One region of the Streptomyces sp. NPDC057253 genome, then DNA from elsewhere that is predicted to be linked to it. Evidence: predicted binding sites of a transcription regulator. Region 1 holds the regulator's gene; each other region holds the start of a gene.
The links. Region 1 encodes HrcA, which represses chaperone genes, less so after heat shock. Its sites were predicted from a motif close to TTNGCACTCNGNNNNNCNGAGTGCNAA; they were not measured.
Positions count from the first base shown of each region.

Region 1 (5,629 bases):
GGGTGGGGGCTCTGTCGTCCGGCGGATGCGGGTGCGTTGTGGCTGGTCGCGCAGTTCCCCGCGCCCCTGAGTAGGTTGCGCTGCCGTCAGCGACAGGCCGACCTAGCTGCGCCCGCCCAAGGGGCGCGGGGAACTGCGCGACCAGCCCCCACCGGCCCGCAGACGCACGACCACCCGCTTGCTCACGGCGCCGTGACGAAGTCGATCAGTTCCTCCACTCTTCCCAGAAGCTCCGGCTCCAGGTCCTTGTACGAGTTCACTCGCTTCAGGATCGCCTGCCAGACCGCGCCCGTGTTCTCCGGTGGCCAGCCCAGGGCCTTGCAGACGCCCGTCTTCCAGTCCTGGCCGTGCGGGACCCGGGGCCACGCCTCGATGCCCAGGGACGACGGCTTCACCGCCTCCCAGATGTCGATGTACGGGTGGCCCACGACCAGGGCGTGGTCGCTGGTCACCGACGCGGCGATCCGGGACTCCTTGCTGCCCGGCACCAGGTGGTCCACCAGGACGCCGAGGCGCGCGTCCGGGCCCGGCGCGAAGTCGGCCACGATCGCCGGGAGGTCGTCCACGCCCTCCAGGTACTCCACGACCACGCCCTCGATGCGCAGGTCGTCGCCCCAGACCTTCTCGACCAGTTCCGCGTCATGGCGGCCCTCGACGTAGATACGGCCGGCGCGGGCCACGCGTGCGCGTGCGCCGGGCACGGCCACCGAGCCGGAAGCGGTCCGGGACGGTCGTACGGGAGCCGCGGCCGCGGGTCTGACCAGGGTCACCACCCGGCCCTCCAGCAGGAAACCGCGGGGCTCCAGCGGGAACACCCGGTGCTTGCCGAAGCGGTCCTCCAGGGTCACCGTGCCGGCCTCGCAGCGGATCACCGCGCCACAGAACCCGGTGCCGGGCTCCTCGACCACCAGACCGGGCTCGGCCGGGATCTCCGGTACCGGCTTCGGCTTCTTCCACGGAGGGGTCAGGTCGGCGGAGTACTGGCGCATTCGGATGACGATAGGAGAAGCCCGCCGCCGGCTAGCGCGACACGCCGAAGTTTCTCGCCAGGGCGTCCCGTTGACGTCGTACGAACGCCGCGTCCACCACCGCTCCGTGACCGGGCACGTACAGCGCGTCCTCCCCGCCCAGGCCGAGGAGGCGGTCCAGCGCGGCCGGCCAGTGCTGCGGTACGGCGTCCGGGCCCGCCTGCGGTGCGCCGGACTCCTCGACCAGGTCGCCGCAGAAGACCACCTCGGGGGAGCCGGGGACGAGGACGGCGAGATCGTGGGCCGTGTGGCCGGGGCCGACGTTCGCCAGCAGGACCTGGCGGCCGTCGCCCAGGTCGAGCGTCCACTCGCCGGAGACTTGATGCCGGGGAGAGACGAGGGCATCCACGGCCTCGTCGGCCACCGACGGCTCCAGGCCGTTGCGCACCGCGTCCGCCCGCAGTTCCGCGCGGCCCAGGCGCCCCGCCAGCACCGTCTCCACGCCCACCGCGCCGAACACCTCCGCGCCCGCGAACGCCGCCGCCCCGAAGACATGGTCGAAGTGGGGGTGCGTCAGCGCGAGATGGGTCACACGGTGGCCGGCCAGTTCCTCGGCCTCGGCGCGCAGCCGCGCGCCCTCCGCGAGACCGGAGCCCGCGTCGATCAGGAGGGCCGTGCCCGCGCCGATCACCAGGCCCGCCGTACAGTCCCAGCCGGGCAGCCGGCACCGACCCACACCGGTCGCGACCCGCTCCCACCCGAGCTCTTCCCAAGTCACCGTCATACCGCGACGCTAACGGCAGGAACCCGCCCCGCAGGACCGACCTTGCCCTGGGAGTACCCCACCGCCGTACACTGGCCCGGGGAGCGCTGGCACTCGGACGGACAGAGTGCCAGGCGAGACGCCAAGGGACGCATTCTGGAGGTGTGCGCGATGCTGAGTGAACGCAGGCTTCAGGTGTTGCGCGCCATCGTCCAGGACTACGTCGGCACCGAGGAGCCGGTCGGGTCGAAGGCCCTGACCGAGCGGCACAACCTCGGAGTCTCCCCGGCGACCGTCCGCAATGACATGGCGGCCCTGGAGGACGAGGGGTTCATCGCCCAGCCGCACACCAGCGCCGGGCGGATCCCAACCGACAAGGGGTACCGCCTCTTCGTCGACAAGCTCGCGGGCGTCAAGCCGATGACCGCGCCCGAGCGGCGCGCGATCCAGAACTTCCTCGACGGCGCCGTCGACCTCGACGACGTGGTGGCGCGGACCGTACGGCTGCTCGCGCAGCTCACCCGGCAGGTCGCCGTCGTGCAGTACCCCTCCCTCACCCGGTCCACCGTCCGGCACGTCGAGCTGCTCTCGCTCGCGCCCGCGCGCCTGATGCTCGTGCTGATCACGGACACCGGCCGGGTCGAGCAGCGGCTGGTCGACTGCCCGGCGCCCTTCGGGGAGGCCTCGCTCGCCGATCTGCGGGCGCGGCTCAACAGCCGGGTCGCGGGACGCCGGTTCACCGATGTGCCCAGACTGGTCGAGGACCTGCCCGAGGGCTTCGACGTCGAGGATCGGGGTACGGTCGCGACAGTGCTCTCCACTCTCCTGGAGACACTCGTCGAGGAGAACGAGGAGCGGCTGATGATCGGCGGCACCGCCAATCTCACTCGCTTCGGACATGACTTTCCCCTCACCATCCGGCCCGTCCTGGAGGCCCTGGAGGAGCAGGTCGTCCTCCTCAAACTCCTTGGCGAGGCCGGGGATTCGGGCATGACCGTCCGTATCGGTCATGAGAACGCCTACGAGGGACTCAACTCCACTTCCGTGGTGTCGGTCGGCTACGGTTCGGGCGGCGAGGCAGTCGCCAAGCTCGGCGTGGTCGGACCGACCCGCATGGATTACCCGGGAACGATGGGAGCGGTACGCGCAGTGGCACGGTACGTCGGACAGATCCTGGCGGAGTCGTAAGTGGCCACGGACTACTACGCCGTTCTCGGCGTGCGCCGCGACGCGTCGCAGGATGAGATCAAGAAGGCGTTCCGCCGGCTCGCGCGCGAGCTGCACCCGGACGTCAACCCGGATCCGAAGACCCAGGAGCGGTTCAAGGAGATCAACGCCGCCTACGAGGTGCTCTCGGACCCGCAGAAGAAGCAGGTCTACGACCTCGGCGGCGACCCGCTCTCGCAGGCCGGCGGCGGTGGCGCGGGCGGCTTCGGGGCCGGTGGGTTCGGGAACTTCTCGGACATCATGGACGCGTTCTTCGGTACGGCCTCGCAGCGGGGGCCGCGCTCGCGGACCCGGCGCGGCCAGGACGCGATGATCCGGCTGGAGATCGAGCTCGACGAGGCGGCCTTCGGCACCACGAAGGACATCCAGGTCGACACGGCGATCGTCTGCTCCACCTGTAGTGGTGAGGGTGCGGCGCCGGGGACCTCCGCGCAGACCTGTGACATGTGCCGTGGTCGCGGTGAGGTGTCGCAGGTGACGCGGTCCTTCCTGGGCCAGGTCATGACTTCGCGTCCGTGCCCGCAGTGCCAGGGCTTCGGCACCGTCGTCCCGACCCCGTGCCCGGAGTGCGCGGGCGACGGCCGGGTGCGCTCGCGCCGCACGCTGACCGTGAAAATCCCGGCCGGTGTGGACAACGGCACCCGGATCCAGCTCGCGGGCGAGGGCGAGGTCGGTCCCGGTGGTGGGCCCGCCGGTGACCTCTACGTCGAGATCCACGAGCTGCCGCACGCGATGTTCCAGCGGCGCGGGGACGACCTGCACTGCACGGTCACCATCCCGATGACGGCGGCCTCCCTCGGGACCAAGGTCCCGCTGGAGACGCTGGACGGCTTGGAGGAGGTCGACATCCGGCCCGGCACCCAGTCCGGCCAGTCGATCCCGCTGCACGGCCGGGGCGTCACGCACCTGCGCGGCGGCGGCCGGGGCGACCTCATCGTCCACGTCGAGGTCCAGACCCCGACGAAGCTGGACCCGGAACAGGAGCGCCTGCTGCGCGAGCTGGCCAAGCTGCGGGGCGAGGAGCGGCCTACGGGGCAGTTCCAACCGGGGCAGCAGGGGCTGTTCTCTCGGTTGAAGGACGCCTTCAACGGGCGTACCTGAGTCGGGGGAAGGTCGGATTCGGACTTGTTCGGAGGACGTGACAACATGCCGTCATGTCCTCCGCACTGACCGATCTCTTCCCTCATCCGATCGTGCAGGCGCCCATGGCGGGCGGCGTCTCCGTGCCGCGGCTCGCCGCCGCCGTCGCCGATGCGGGCGGGCTCGGGTTCCTGGCCGCCGGGTACAAGACGGCCGACGGGATGTACCAGGAGATCAAGCAGCTGCGCGGGCTGACCGGGCGGCCCTTCGGCGTCAACCTCTTCATGCCGCAGCCGGAGTACGCCGACCCCGCCGCCGTCGAGGTCTACGCCCACCAGCTCGCCGGCGAGGCGGGCTGGTACGACACCGAGCTCGGCGACCCCGACAGCGGACGGGACGACGGCTACGACGCCAAGCTCGCCGTACTCCTCGACAACCCGGTCCCGGTGGCCTCCTTCCACTTCGGCATCCCGAGCGCCGAGGCCCTGGAGTCGCTGCGCCGGGCCGGCACCTTCACCCTGGTCACCGCGACCACCCCGGAGGAGGCCCTCGCCGTCCAGTACGCGGGCGCCGACGCCGTGATCGCACAGGGCGTGGAGGCCGGCGGTCACCAGGGCACCCACCGGGACATCCCCGAGCAGGACGGCTCCGGCCTCGGACTGCTCTCTCTGGTCGCGCAGATCCGCGAGACCGTGACCATCCCGATCGTCGCCGCCGGCGGCATCATGCGCGGCAGCCAGATCGCCGCCGTCCTCGCCGCGGGCGCGAGCGCGGCCCAGCTCGGCACGGCGTTCCTCGCCACCCACGAGTCCGGCGCCCACGACCTGCACAAGCAGGCGCTGACCAACCCCCTCTACGTCCGCACCGAGTTGACCCGGGCCTTCTCCGGCCGCCCCGCCCGTGGCCTGGTCAACCGCTTCCTGCGCGAGCACGGGCCCTACGCGCCCGCCGCCTACCCCGAGGTCCACCACCTCACCGCGCCGCTCAGGAAGGCCGCCGCCAAGGCCAAGGACCCGCAGGGCATGGCGCTGTGGGCGGGACAGGGGCACCGCATGGCCCGCGATCTGCCGGCGGGCCGGCTGGTGGAGCTCCTCGCGGCCGAACTCGCCGACGCGCAGACAGCGTTGTCGGCCAAGGGAGGTCTGCGATGACCGCTCCGGTGTTCGTCGTCGACCACCTCGACACGGGCGGCGGCGAGTACGTCCTCGACGGCCCCGAGGGCCGGCACGCCGTCTCCGTGAAGCGGCTCCAGCCCGGCGAGGAGGTCGTCCTCACCGACGGCGCCGGGCGCTACGCCGTGTGCCGGGTGATCGCCGCCGAGGGCAAGGACCGGCTGGTCGTCCAGCCGGCCTCGGTCGCCGAGGAACCGGAGCCGACGCCCCGTATCACCGTCGTCCAGGCCCTGCCCAAGGGGGACCGGGGCGAACTCGCCGTCGAGACCATGACCGAGGTCGGGGTCGACGCCATCGTGCCGTGGCAGGCGGCCCGTTGCATCACCCAGTGGCGGGGCGACCGGGGTCTGAAGGCGCTCGCCAAGTGGCGGGCCACCGCGCGGGAGGCCGGCAAGCAGTCCCGGCGGGTCCGCTTCCCG
Region 1 covers NZ_JBHUXV010000013.1:28,701-34,329, forward strand. The annotation lists gene ACFULQ_RS09790 (DUF3097 domain-containing protein) at 183-989, opposite strand; gene ACFULQ_RS09795 (MBL fold metallo-hydrolase) at 1,021-1,752, opposite strand; gene hrcA (heat-inducible transcriptional repressor HrcA) at 1,903-2,919, shown strand; gene dnaJ (molecular chaperone DnaJ) at 2,920-4,059, shown strand; gene ACFULQ_RS09810 (nitronate monooxygenase) at 4,113-5,189, shown strand; gene ACFULQ_RS09815 (16S rRNA (uracil(1498)-N(3))-methyltransferase) at 5,186-5,629, shown strand, end outside.

Region 2 (5,629 bases), on a different contig from region 1:
GCGTTCGCACGACGGCTCGCGGCCGACGGGCACAGCCTGGTGCTGGTGGCCCGCGACACCAAGCGGCTCCAGGAGCAGGCGACCGAGCTCCACGACCGGCACGGCGTCGAGGTGGAGGTCCGCACCGCCGACCTGGCCACCGACGACGGCATCGAGACGGTCGCCGCCCGCCTCTCCGACCGCAGGTCCCCCGTCGACCTCCTGGTCAACAACGCCGGGTTCGGCAACAAGGGCCGCTATCTCGACGTCTCCATGGCCGACGAGCTGAAGATGCTCAAGGTGCACTGCGAGGCGGTGCTGCGACTGACGTCGGCGGCGACGGAGGCGATGCGGGAGCGGGGGCGCGGGGGTGTCGTGAACGTCGCGTCGGTGGCCGCGTTCGTCCCGCGCGGGACCTACGGCGCCTCGAAGGCGTGGGTCGTGCAGTTCACCCAGGGCGCGGCGAAGGACCTGGCGGGCAGCGGGGTGCGCCTGATGGCCCTGTGCCCCGGCTTCGTCCGCACCGAGTTCCACCAGCGGGCCGGCATGGGCACGGACAACATCCCGAACTGGATGTGGCTCGACGCGGACAAGTTGGTGGCGGCGGCACTGAGCGATCTGGCCCGGGGCAAGACGCTGTCGATCCCGGACCCGCGGTACAAGGCGCTGATGGGGTTGGTGAAGGTGGCGCCTCGGGGGTTGCTGGGCGGGATCTCGTCCCGGACGGGGCGGAAGTACGGGCCGCAGTAGGGGGTGTCAGGGCCTTCGGTGCGGGGCGTGGGTCCGCCGGCGGTGCCGTGTCGTGGCCGGGACATCAGGGCCGGCCTTCAACTCTCGCTGCGGCGCCGTCCCGGCGGGCGGACAATAGGGGTGTTCGACCGGACCCAGGGGGGCCGGAGGTGGCGGTGGTATGACGTTTGTGCAGCTCATCGACTGCAGGACCAGCCGTTTCGACGAGATGGACCGGCTGTTGGACACCTGGGTCGAGCAGACCAAGGGGAAGCGGACGGCGACGCACGCGGTGGTCGGGAAGGACCGGGCCGACGCGTCGCACTTCGTGGAGATCGTGGAGTTTCCGTCGTACGAGGAGGCGATGCGCAACTCCGGGCTGCCGGAGACGGAGCGGATCTTCCAGGAGATGCTCGCGCTGTGCGACGCGGCGCCGACCTTCACGGACCTCGACGTGGTGCGGGACGAGCAGCTGAACACCCTCGTCGCGCGGGAGTTCTTCGAGCGGGCCGGACGGGCCGGGACGGCGGAGCTGTTCGAGCGGTTCGCGGACGACTACCTCGACCACGACCCCGCCAATCCCGGGGATCTGGGGTTGGCAGCCGCGCGCCAGGAGTATGAAGGGTGGCGGCAGGCCTTCACCTTCAGCTTCCGCGTGGACGACCAGATCGCCCAGGACGACCGTGTCTGCACCCGCTGGACCTGGGCCGGCAAGCACACCGGCGACTTCGTCGGGATCCCGGCGACCGGGCAGAACGTGACCATGACCGGAACCACCTGGCACCGGTTCCGGGACGGGCGGATCTGCGAGGGCTGGTGGCAGTACGACCGCGCGGGGCTCATGGAACAGCTGGGGGCACTCGGCGACTGAGCGGCCGGGCGGCCCGAAGAAAGGCCCGCGAAGGGGAAAGCCCCCGTTCCCTGCGGAACCCAGCAGGGAACGGGGGCCTCCTTACGAGCGGTGCGCTCAGTGGGAGTGGCCGTGGCCGTGCCCGGCGGCGGCCGGCTCCTCCTCTTCCTTCTTCTCGACGACCAGGGTCTCGGTCGTCAGGAGGAGGGAGGCGATGGAGGCGGCGTTCTCCAGGGCGGAGCGGGTGACCTTGACCGGGTCGATGACGCCGGCCTTGACCAGGTCGCCGTACTCGCCGGTCGCGGCGTTGAAGCCCTGGCCCTTGTCGAGCTCGGCGACCTTGGAGGTGATGACGTAGCCCTCCAGGCCGGCGTTCTCGGCGATCCAGCGCAGCGGCTCGACGACGGCCTTGCGGACGACGGCGACACCGGTGGCCTCGTCGCCGGTCTTGCCCAGACCGCCCTCGAGGACCTTGGCGGCGTGGACCAGAGCGGAGCCACCACCGGAGACGATGCCCTCCTCGACCGCGGCGCGGGTCGCGGAGATGGCGTCCTCCAGACGGTGCTTCTTCTCCTTCAGCTCCACCTCGGTGGCGGCGCCGACCTTGATCACGCACACGCCGCCGGCCAGCTTCGCGAGGCGCTCCTGGAGCTTCTCGCGGTCCCAGTCGGAGTCGGTGTTCTCGATCTCGGCCTTGATCTGGGCGACGCGGCCCTGGACGGCGGCGGAGTCACCGGCGCCGTCGACGATCGTGGTGTCGTCCTTGGTGACCGTGACACGGCGGGCGGAGCCCAGCACGTCCAGGCCGACCTGGTCGAGCTTGAGGCCGACCTCCTCGGAGATGACCTCGGCGCCGGTCAGCGTCGCCATGTCCTGGAGCATCGCCTTGCGACGGTCGCCGAAGCCGGGGGCCTTGACGGCGACCGCGTTGAAGGTGCCGCGGATCTTGTTGACGACCAGGGTCGACAGGGCCTCGCCCTCGACGTCCTCGGCGATGATCAGCAGGGGCTTGGAGGCGCCGGCCTGGATGATCTTCTCGAGCAGCGGCAGCAGGTCCTGGATCGAGGAGATCTTGCCCTGGTTGATCAGGATGTACGGGTCGTCGAGGACGGCCTCCATACGCTCCTGGTCGGTGACCATGTACGGGGACAGGTAGCCCTTGTCGAAGGCCATGCCCTCGGTGAAGTCCAGCTCCAGACCGAAGGTGTTGGACTCCTCGACGGTGATGACACCGTCCTTGCCGACCTTGTCCATCGCCTCGGCGATGAGCTCGCCGACCTGCTGGTCCTGGGCGGACAGCGCGGCCACGGCGGCGATGTCGGACTTCTCGTCGATCGGGCGGGCGGTCGCGAGGAGGTCCTCGGAGACCGCGGCCACGGCCGCGTCGATGCCCTTCTTCAGCAGCGCCGGGGAGGCACCCGCGGCGACGTTCTTCAGGCCCTCGCGCACCAGCGCCTGGGCGAGCACGGTGGCGGTGGTGGTGCCGTCACCCGCGATGTCGTTGGTCTTGGTCGCCACCTCCTTCACCAGCTGCGCGCCGAGGTTCTCGTACGGGTCCTCGACCTCGACCTCGCGGGCGATGGTGACACCGTCGTTGGTGATGGTGGGTGCGCCGAACTTCTTGTCGATGACGACGTTGCGGCCCTTGGGGCCGATCGTCACCTTCACCGTGTCGGCAAGCTTGTTGACGCCGCGCTCGAGGGCGCGACGGGCGTCCTCGTCGAACTTCAGGATCTTCGCCATGGGAGCGGTTCAGCCCTCTCGGGAAACGTGGGTGAAACGAACTGCGCCCCAGACGCCCGGCTTCATAAGGTGGCGGGAGACCGGGGCGCAGCTCACAAGCAGAAAAGCTTGAGGTGAATTACTTCTCGATGACCGCGAGCACGTCGCGGGACGAGAGGACGAGGTACTCCTCGCCGTTGTACTTCACCTCGGTGCCGCCGTACTTGCTGTACAGCACGATGTCGCCGACCTTCACGTCGAGCGGCAGGCGCTCGCCGTTCTCGAAGCGGCCCGGGCCCACGGCGAGGATGACGCCCTCCTGGGGCTTCTCCTTCGCGGTGTCCGGGATGACCAGGCCAGAGGCGGTGGTCTGCTCGGCGTCGAGCGGCTGGACCACGATGCGGTCCTCGAGCGGCTTGATGGCAACCTTGGAGCTGGTGGTCGTCACGATCCGACCTCCCCCTTCGGAGATCTCACGGGGTTAACTGTCTGAGGTGGCGACCAGGTGGATCCGTCGTCGCGGGTGCCGGACCTGCCCGTCGCTGTGTTGGCACTCTCACCTGCGGAGTGCCAGAGCCGAGACTATGACCGCGATTAGCACTCGGTCAAGCGGAGTGCCAATTCGCTGCGCTGGCGTGCCGGGTTCTGGTGCGGGTGGGTGGGGGTGAGCGTCCCGGGGGCTGCGCCCCCGGACCCCCCATCGGCCTGCGGCCTCGTCCTCAAACGCCGGACGGGCTGAGTGGCTGTAGCCGGACGGGGTGAATTGGCTACAGGTAGTCCTCCAGTTTTCCCACCGTCAGGCCCCTGCGCTCGATCTCCCTCAGTACCGCCGTCGTGCGTTCCGTCAGGCTCGGGCCCGCCGCCTCGCCCGATGCCACCGACACGATGTCCCCCGCCCGCAGCGGGCGCTCCAGGGTGCCGTCCTCCACCGACGTGCTCCACAGCACGAGTGCCGCCAGGCCGCAGTCGGCCGCCGCGTGCCGGGTCGTGGTGTCGTACGTCCCGTAGGGCGGGCGGAACAGGCGTGGGCGGATGCCGAAGCGGGCGTGGAGTTTCTCCTGCTGGCCGCAGATCTCGGCGCGCTGGCCGGTGTAGGGCAGGCCGCGCAGGGCGGGGTGGTCGAGGGTGTGGTTCTGGATGCTCGCGCCGACCGACTGGAGGCGTGCGAAGTGGCCGTAGCCGGGTCCGACGACGCTGTTGGTGAGGAACATGCTGACCGGGAGGCGCAGTTCACGGACCATGTCGACGAACCGGGGGTCCCGCTCGGCGCCGTCGTCGTAGGTGAGGAAGACCACCCTGTCGGACGTCGGCACCCGCCTCACCACCGGGAGCGGGCCGTTCGGGTCCACCGCGGCCGGGCGTGCCTGCCGGCGCGGGGGCGCGGGCAGCGGGGCGGTGAGGCCCCAGTGGCGGTACGGCCGTGCGTCGGCGCCGGCCGGGCCGTCCGAGCCCACCCGCTGCGCGGCCTTGCGGCCCAGCCGTTCGATGGGGTCGACGGACTGGGCGCAGCCGGTGAGCAGTGCGGTCGCCAGCCCCACGGCGACCAGTGCCCGCGGTCTCACAGGTAGTCCTCCAGGCGCGCGACGGCGTACCCCTCGGCCGTGACCTTGTCCAGGAAGCGGCGGACCATGTCGGGCATGGTGCCCTTCCACTCCCCGCGGCCCCGGAAGTGGCTGAGCACGATGTCACCGGGGTGGATCTCCTGGTCCGACTCGCGGTACTCCCAGTGGTCGACGAAGACCTCCTCGTTCCAGATCGGCGCGTACCGCACCCCGCAGGACCTCGCCGCCCGCAGGGTGTCCTCGTTGTAGTTGCCGTAGGGCGGGCGGAAGAGCAGGGGCCGGGTGCCGTAGCGCTTCTCGATGACGTCCTGCATCCCGCAGATCTCGCGCTTCTGGCGGGTGTACGACAGCGCGGGCAGGTAGGGGTGGTGGAGGGTGTGGTTGTTGAGGACGACCCCTCGGTCCCGCATCCTCGCGAAGTAGCCGTAGTCGCCCTTGATCAGGTAGTCGCTGAGGAAGGCGGTGTACGGCACGTTCAGCTCGCTCATCATCCGCAGGAACGCGGGGTCCTTCTCGGCGCCGTCGTCGATGGTCAGGAAGACGATCCTGCGGTCGGTGGGGATCGTGGTGAAGACCGGCGGGAGGCCGTTCTCCTCGTGGCCGTCGACCTCGAAGCCGCGGCGGGTGGTGATGCGGGGCTTCTCCGCGGGGGCGGGCGGGGCGACGAGCGGAACCTGCTTGAGGCTCCAGCGCCTGGCGGCGGCGGTCCGGGCCCGCTCGGCGCGGAGTGCGGCGGCCCGGATGACGGTCTTGTCGGCCTGGAGTTCGGCGGCGGGGGCCGGGGGCG
Region 2 covers NZ_JBHUXV010000090.1:32,079-37,707, forward strand. The annotation lists gene ACFULQ_RS35415 (SDR family NAD(P)-dependent oxidoreductase) at 1-729, shown strand, start outside; gene ACFULQ_RS35420 (ester cyclase) at 890-1,579, shown strand; gene groL (chaperonin GroEL) at 1,676-3,301, opposite strand; gene groES (co-chaperone GroES) at 3,420-3,728, opposite strand; gene ACFULQ_RS35435 (polysaccharide deacetylase family protein) at 4,048-4,842, opposite strand; gene ACFULQ_RS35440 (polysaccharide deacetylase family protein) at 4,839-5,629, opposite strand, start outside.
Region 2: the regulator HrcA is predicted to act here: its motif matches at 3,875-3,901, upstream of groES (co-chaperone GroES).

Region 3 (5,629 bases), on a different contig from region 1:
TTGATCATTTCGCGAGGCTCCCGGCTAGGGAAGGTGCCAAATCCGTCTCACGGCGAAACGCGTCGTGAGGAAGATGAGGAGAAAGGGCCTCGCCTCCATGGCTGCGCAGACTGTTGCAAGCACCACGAACTCCGTCGACCTGGGTCCCGCCGCGGCACTGAGCTGCCGCGAGTGCGGCCACCGCGTCCCGCTGGGCCCGGTCTTCGCCTGCGAGGAGTGTTTCGGCCCGCTCGAGATCGCGTACGACTTCTCGGCCTACGACACCGAGGAGCTCCGCAAGCAGATCGAGGCGGGACCCGCGAACATCTGGCGCTACGCCCCGCTGCTGCCCGTGCCGGCGGACGTGGCGGACAAGCCCAACATCAACCCCGGCTGGACCCAGCTCGTCAAGGCCGACAACCTCGCCCGCGAGCTCGGCGTCACCGGCGGCCTGTACATCAAGGACGACTCCGGCAACCCGACGCACTCCTTCAAGGACCGCGTCGTCGCGCAGGCCCTGGAGGCGGCGCGCGCGTTCGGCTTCACCACTCTCTCCTGTTCCTCGACCGGCAACCTCGCGGGTGCGGTCGGTGCCGCCGCCGCCCGGGCCGGCTTCCGCTCGTGCGTGTTCATCCCGCACGACCTGGAGCAGGGCAAGGTCGTCATGGCCGCGATCTACGGCGGCGAGCTCGTCGGCATCGAGGGCAACTACGACGACGTGAACCGCTTCTGCTCCGAGCTGATCGGCGACCCGGCCGGCGAGGGCTGGGGCTTCGTCAACGTCAACCTGCGGCCGTACTACGCCGAGGGCTCCAAGACGCTGGCGTACGAGATCTGCGAGCAGCTGGGCTGGAAGCTCCCGGACCAGCTGGTCGTGCCGATCGCCTCCGGCTCCCAGCTCACGAAGATCGACAAGGGGCTCCAGGAGCTGATCAAGCTCGGGCTCGTCGAGGACAAGCCGTACAAGATCTTCGGGGCGCAGGCGGAGGGCTGCTCGCCGGTGTCGGTGGCGTACAAGGCGGGCCATGACGTCGTACGGCCGCAGAAGCCGAACACCATCGCCAAGTCGCTGGCGATCGGGAACCCGGCCGACGGGCCGTATGTGCTGGACATCGCCCGGCGTACGGGGGGTGCGGTGGAGGATGTGAACGACGAGCAGGTCGTCGAGGCGATCAAGCTGCTTGCGCGTACGGAGGGGATCTTTGCGGAGACCGCCGGTGGGGTGACCGTGGGGGTGGCGAAGAAGCTGATCGAGAGCGGTCTGCTGGATCCCTCGCTGACGACCGTTGTGCTGAACACCGGGGATGGTCTGAAGACGCTGGACGCGGTGGCGGGTACGGGTCTTACCGCCACGATCCGTCCCAACCTTGATTCGTTCCGCGAGGCTGGTCTCGCATAAGCAGGTCGCTGTGCGGCGGCGGGTCCGTGGGGGCTGGTCGCGCCCACGCGGCGGAGCCGCATATCGATACAGCCCCGCGCCCCCAGGGCGACTACCTGACCGGAGGTCCTGAACATGAGTGTTTCCGTCCGTATCCCTACCATCCTGCGCACCTACACCGGCGGGCAGGCCGAGGTGACCGCCGAGGGTGGGACCCTGGCCGAGGTCATCGCCGATCTGGAGAAGAACCACACCGGTATCGCCGCCCGGGTTCTCGACGACCAGGGCAAGCTGCGGCGGTTCGTCAATGTGTACGTGAATGACGACGACGTGCGCTTCGAGCAGGGGCTGGAGACGGCGACGCCGGACGGGGCCGGGGTCTCGATCATCCCGGCGGTCGCCGGCGGGTGACCGTATGACTGGTCATTACCTTCGGTAATAGTGATGACCGAGTGTTCATCCGATTGCCCCCTCCGTGAGAGAAGCGGAGGGGGCAATTCTCTATGGTTGAGCGCGGTACAGTTGGGGAAGCAGCGGCTTTCTCCTTGCCGCATGCATATGAGTTCTCGCTCCACGTGCGATGAGAAGTAGCCAAAGTGTGCGCGTCTTATGTGCCTTATGCGTGCTTTATGGGGCCCGACTTGCCCCGAATTCAGGCGAATTCTCACTACATTCCGGACCCCTTCCGTCCAGAATTCTCGTCCGATTGACCTGTTGCAGACGGCAGTTGGACAGATACATTCAGCCGCGGTCGACGCGTTCCGGCGCACGCCCCCAACCATGTGGGGGGTGAGGTCTGACCCGGATCCGCGAAGTGCGGGTCCGTGCAAGGGCCAGTAATAGGGGAGTTAGGCATGGCTCAGGGCACCGTCAAGTGGTTCAACGCGGAGAAGGGGTACGGCTTCATCGCGGTCGACGGTGGTGCGGATGTATTCGTCCACTACAGCGCGATCCAGATGGACGGTTACCGCACCCTTGAAGAGGGCCAGCGGGTCGAGTTCGAGATCTCGCAGGGTCAGAAGGGGCCGCAGGCGGACATGGTCCGTCTCGCGACTGGCTGAAGCACGCGCCGGGTAACAACAGCGTCGTTCTTCTTTTCTTCACTGAAGGGCTCGTACCCCATGGGGAGTCATGGGTACGGGCCCTTCGGTATGTGCCTGTGCCTCCGGCGGTTGGGCGGGGTCGGTGCGGGTTCGTGTTCGTCTGCGGGGCCGGTGGGGGCGGGCGTTTTGCGCAGTTCCCCGCGCCCCTGGGTGTGTGCGGGGGTTCGTGTTCGTCTGCGGGGCCGGTGGGGCGGTTTGCGCAGTTCCTCGCGCCTCTGCGCGCCCTTGGTGCCGGGCCGCTGCAACCTCCCCAGGGGCGCGGGGAACTGCGCGCTCGGCCCCCACCGGCCGGTAGCCGCCCGACCGCCGAAACCGTCGCCTCCGGGGTGCGCGATCCGGGTGCCGGGAGCTGCGCGGGGCGGCCCTCGCCGGTCCGCGCCCGCGTGAGCGAACCCGGCCCGGTCTTCGGGAGGCGCTTGCACTCGACCAGGCCGAGTGCTAATCATTGGCGTTAGCACTCTGAAGGTGAGAGTGACAAAGATGGACCGGGTCGGTGAGGCCCGCAGGCCTAGTGGGGCAAGGATCCACAGGCCGGCGAGCCGTCCGTCGCGGGCGCGGGCGCGGTCCGAAGGAATCACCCCCAGTCCTGGAGGGACCACTTCACATGGCCAAGATCATCGCGTTCGACGAGGAGGCGCGGCGCGGCCTCGAGCGCGGCATGAACCAGCTCGCGGACGCCGTCAAGGTGACGCTCGGCCCCAAGGGCCGCAACGTCGTCCTCGAGAAGAAGTGGGGCGCCCCCACGATCACCAACGATGGTGTCTCCATCGCCAAGGAGATCGAGCTCGAGGACCCGTACGAGAAGATCGGCGCCGAGCTGGTCAAGGAAGTCGCCAAGAAGACGGACGACGTCGCCGGTGACGGTACGACCACCGCGACCGTGCTCGCCCAGGCCCTCGTCAAGGAAGGCCTGCGCAACGTAGCCGCCGGCGCCAACCCGATGGCCCTCAAGCGCGGTATCGAGAAGGCCGTCGAGGCCGTCTCCGCCGCTCTCCTTGAGCAGGCCAAGGATGTCGAGACCAAGGAGCAGATCGCCTCCACGGCCTCCATCTCCGCCGCCGACACCCAGATCGGCGAGCTCATCGCCGAGGCCATGGACAAGGTCGGCAAGGAAGGCGTCATCACCGTCGAGGAGTCCCAGACCTTCGGTCTGGAGCTGGAGCTCACCGAGGGTATGCGCTTCGACAAGGGCTACATCTCGGCGTACTTCGCCACCGACATGGAGCGGATGGAGGCGTCGCTCGACGACCCGTACATCCTGATCGCCAACTCCAAGATCGGCTCCGTCAAGGACCTGCTCCCGCTCCTGGAGAAGGTCATGCAGTCGGGCAAGCCGCTGCTGATCATCGCCGAGGACGTCGAGGGCGAGGCCCTGTCGACCCTGGTCGTCAACAAGATCCGCGGCACCTTCAAGTCCGTCGCCGTCAAGGCCCCGGGCTTCGGTGACCGCCGCAAGGCCATGCTCGGCGACATCGCCATCCTCACGGGCGGCGAGGTCATCTCCGAGGAGGTCGGCCTCAAGCTGGAGAACGCGACCCTGGACCTCCTGGGCCGCGCCCGCAAGGTCGTCGTCACCAAGGACGAGACCACCATCGTGGACGGTGCCGGTTCCTCGGACCAGGTGCAGGGCCGCGTGAACCAGATCCGCGCCGAGATCGAGAACAGCGACTCGGACTACGACCGCGAGAAGCTCCAGGAGCGCCTGGCCAAGCTCGCCGGTGGCGTCGCCGTCATCAAGGCCGGTGCCGCGACCGAGGTCGAGCTCAAGGAGCGCAAGCACCGCATCGAGGACGCCGTGCGCAACGCCAAGGCGGCCGTCGAGGAGGGCATCGTCGCCGGTGGTGGCGTGGCCCTGCTCCAGGCCTCCGGTGTCTTCGAGAAGCTGGAGCTGGAGGGTGACGAGGCGACCGGCGCTGCCGCCGTCAAGCTCGCCCTGGAGGCCCCGCTGAAGCAGATCGCCGTCAACGCCGGCCTCGAGGGCGGCGTCGTGGTGGAGAAGGTCCGCAACCTCACCCCGGGTCACGGCCTGAACGCCGCGACCGGTGAGTACGTCGACCTGGTCAAGGAAGGCATCATCGACCCGGCGAAGGTCACGCGCTCCGCTCTGCAGAACGCCGCCTCCATCGCCGCGCTCTTCCTCACCACCGAGGCCGTCATCGCCGACAAGCCGGAGAAGGCCGCCGCGCCCGCCGGTGGCGGTATGCCGGGCGGTGACATGGACTTCTGATCGGTCCCCGACTGATCAACGTCCTTGCCGGGGGCGGCACTTCCTGCTCAGCAGGGGGTGCCGCCCCTTGGTCTTGGGCACCCCGTGACTGCGGTATGCTTGATCACGAGCCGCCCGACGTGAACTCCCGTCGGTCGACTACGCGTTGGTAGTCCAAGGAAAGACGCCCCGCTTCCTGTGGGGAGATGCAGGTGCAAGGCCTGCCCAGCGCTCCGCGAGAAGCCCGTCCCACTCCGGTGGGGCGGGCTTCTGTCATGTCGGTGGCCGGGATCACAGGCCGTTCGGGATGTGCGGGGTGGGTGAGACGGTTGGCGCTTATGTAGCTTGCACATACCGACGGGTATCCCGCCTGTCGCCCGCCCCTCAGGAGTGCCCGCGTGACCGCCCCCGCCACCACCCCGGCCGCCTCCCGCGCCGCCGAGATCCTCTCCCGCCCGGTCCACATCAACGGCCTGACCGTCCCGAACCGCATCGCCATGGCGCCCATGACCCGCATGTTCTCCCCGGGCGGCGTCCCCGGCGAGGACGTGGCGTCGTACTACTCCCGCCGCGCGGCCGCCGGAGTCGGTCTCATCGTCACCGAGGGCACCTACGTGGGCCACGAGTCGGCCGGGAACAGTGACCGCGTCCCGCGGTTCCACGGCGAGGAGCAGCTGGCCGGCTGGGCGAAGGTCGCCGAGCAGGTGCACGCGGCGGGCGGCACCATCGTGCCGCAGCTGTGGCACATCGGCATGGTCCGCAACCAGGGCGAGGCGCCCTACGCCGACGCCCCCGCGGTCGGCCCCTCCGGCCTGCGCATCGGCGCCGACGAGCCCACCGGCAAGGCGATGACCCAGCTCGACCTGGACGACGTCATCGGCGCGTTCGCCCAGGCCGCGGCCGCCGCGGAGCGCATCGGCTTCGACGGCGTGGAGCTGCACGGCGCCCACGGCTACCTCCTCG
Region 3 covers NZ_JBHUXV010000167.1:712-6,340, reverse strand. The annotation lists SAM riboswitch class I at 1-80, shown strand, start outside; gene thrC (threonine synthase) at 98-1,378, shown strand; gene ACFULQ_RS44455 (MoaD/ThiS family protein) at 1,493-1,768, shown strand; gene ACFULQ_RS44450 (cold-shock protein) at 2,212-2,418, shown strand; gene groL (chaperonin GroEL) at 3,065-4,687, shown strand; gene ACFULQ_RS44440 (NADH:flavin oxidoreductase) at 5,065-5,629, shown strand, end outside.
Region 3: the regulator HrcA is predicted to act here: its motif matches at 2,876-2,902, upstream of groL (chaperonin GroEL).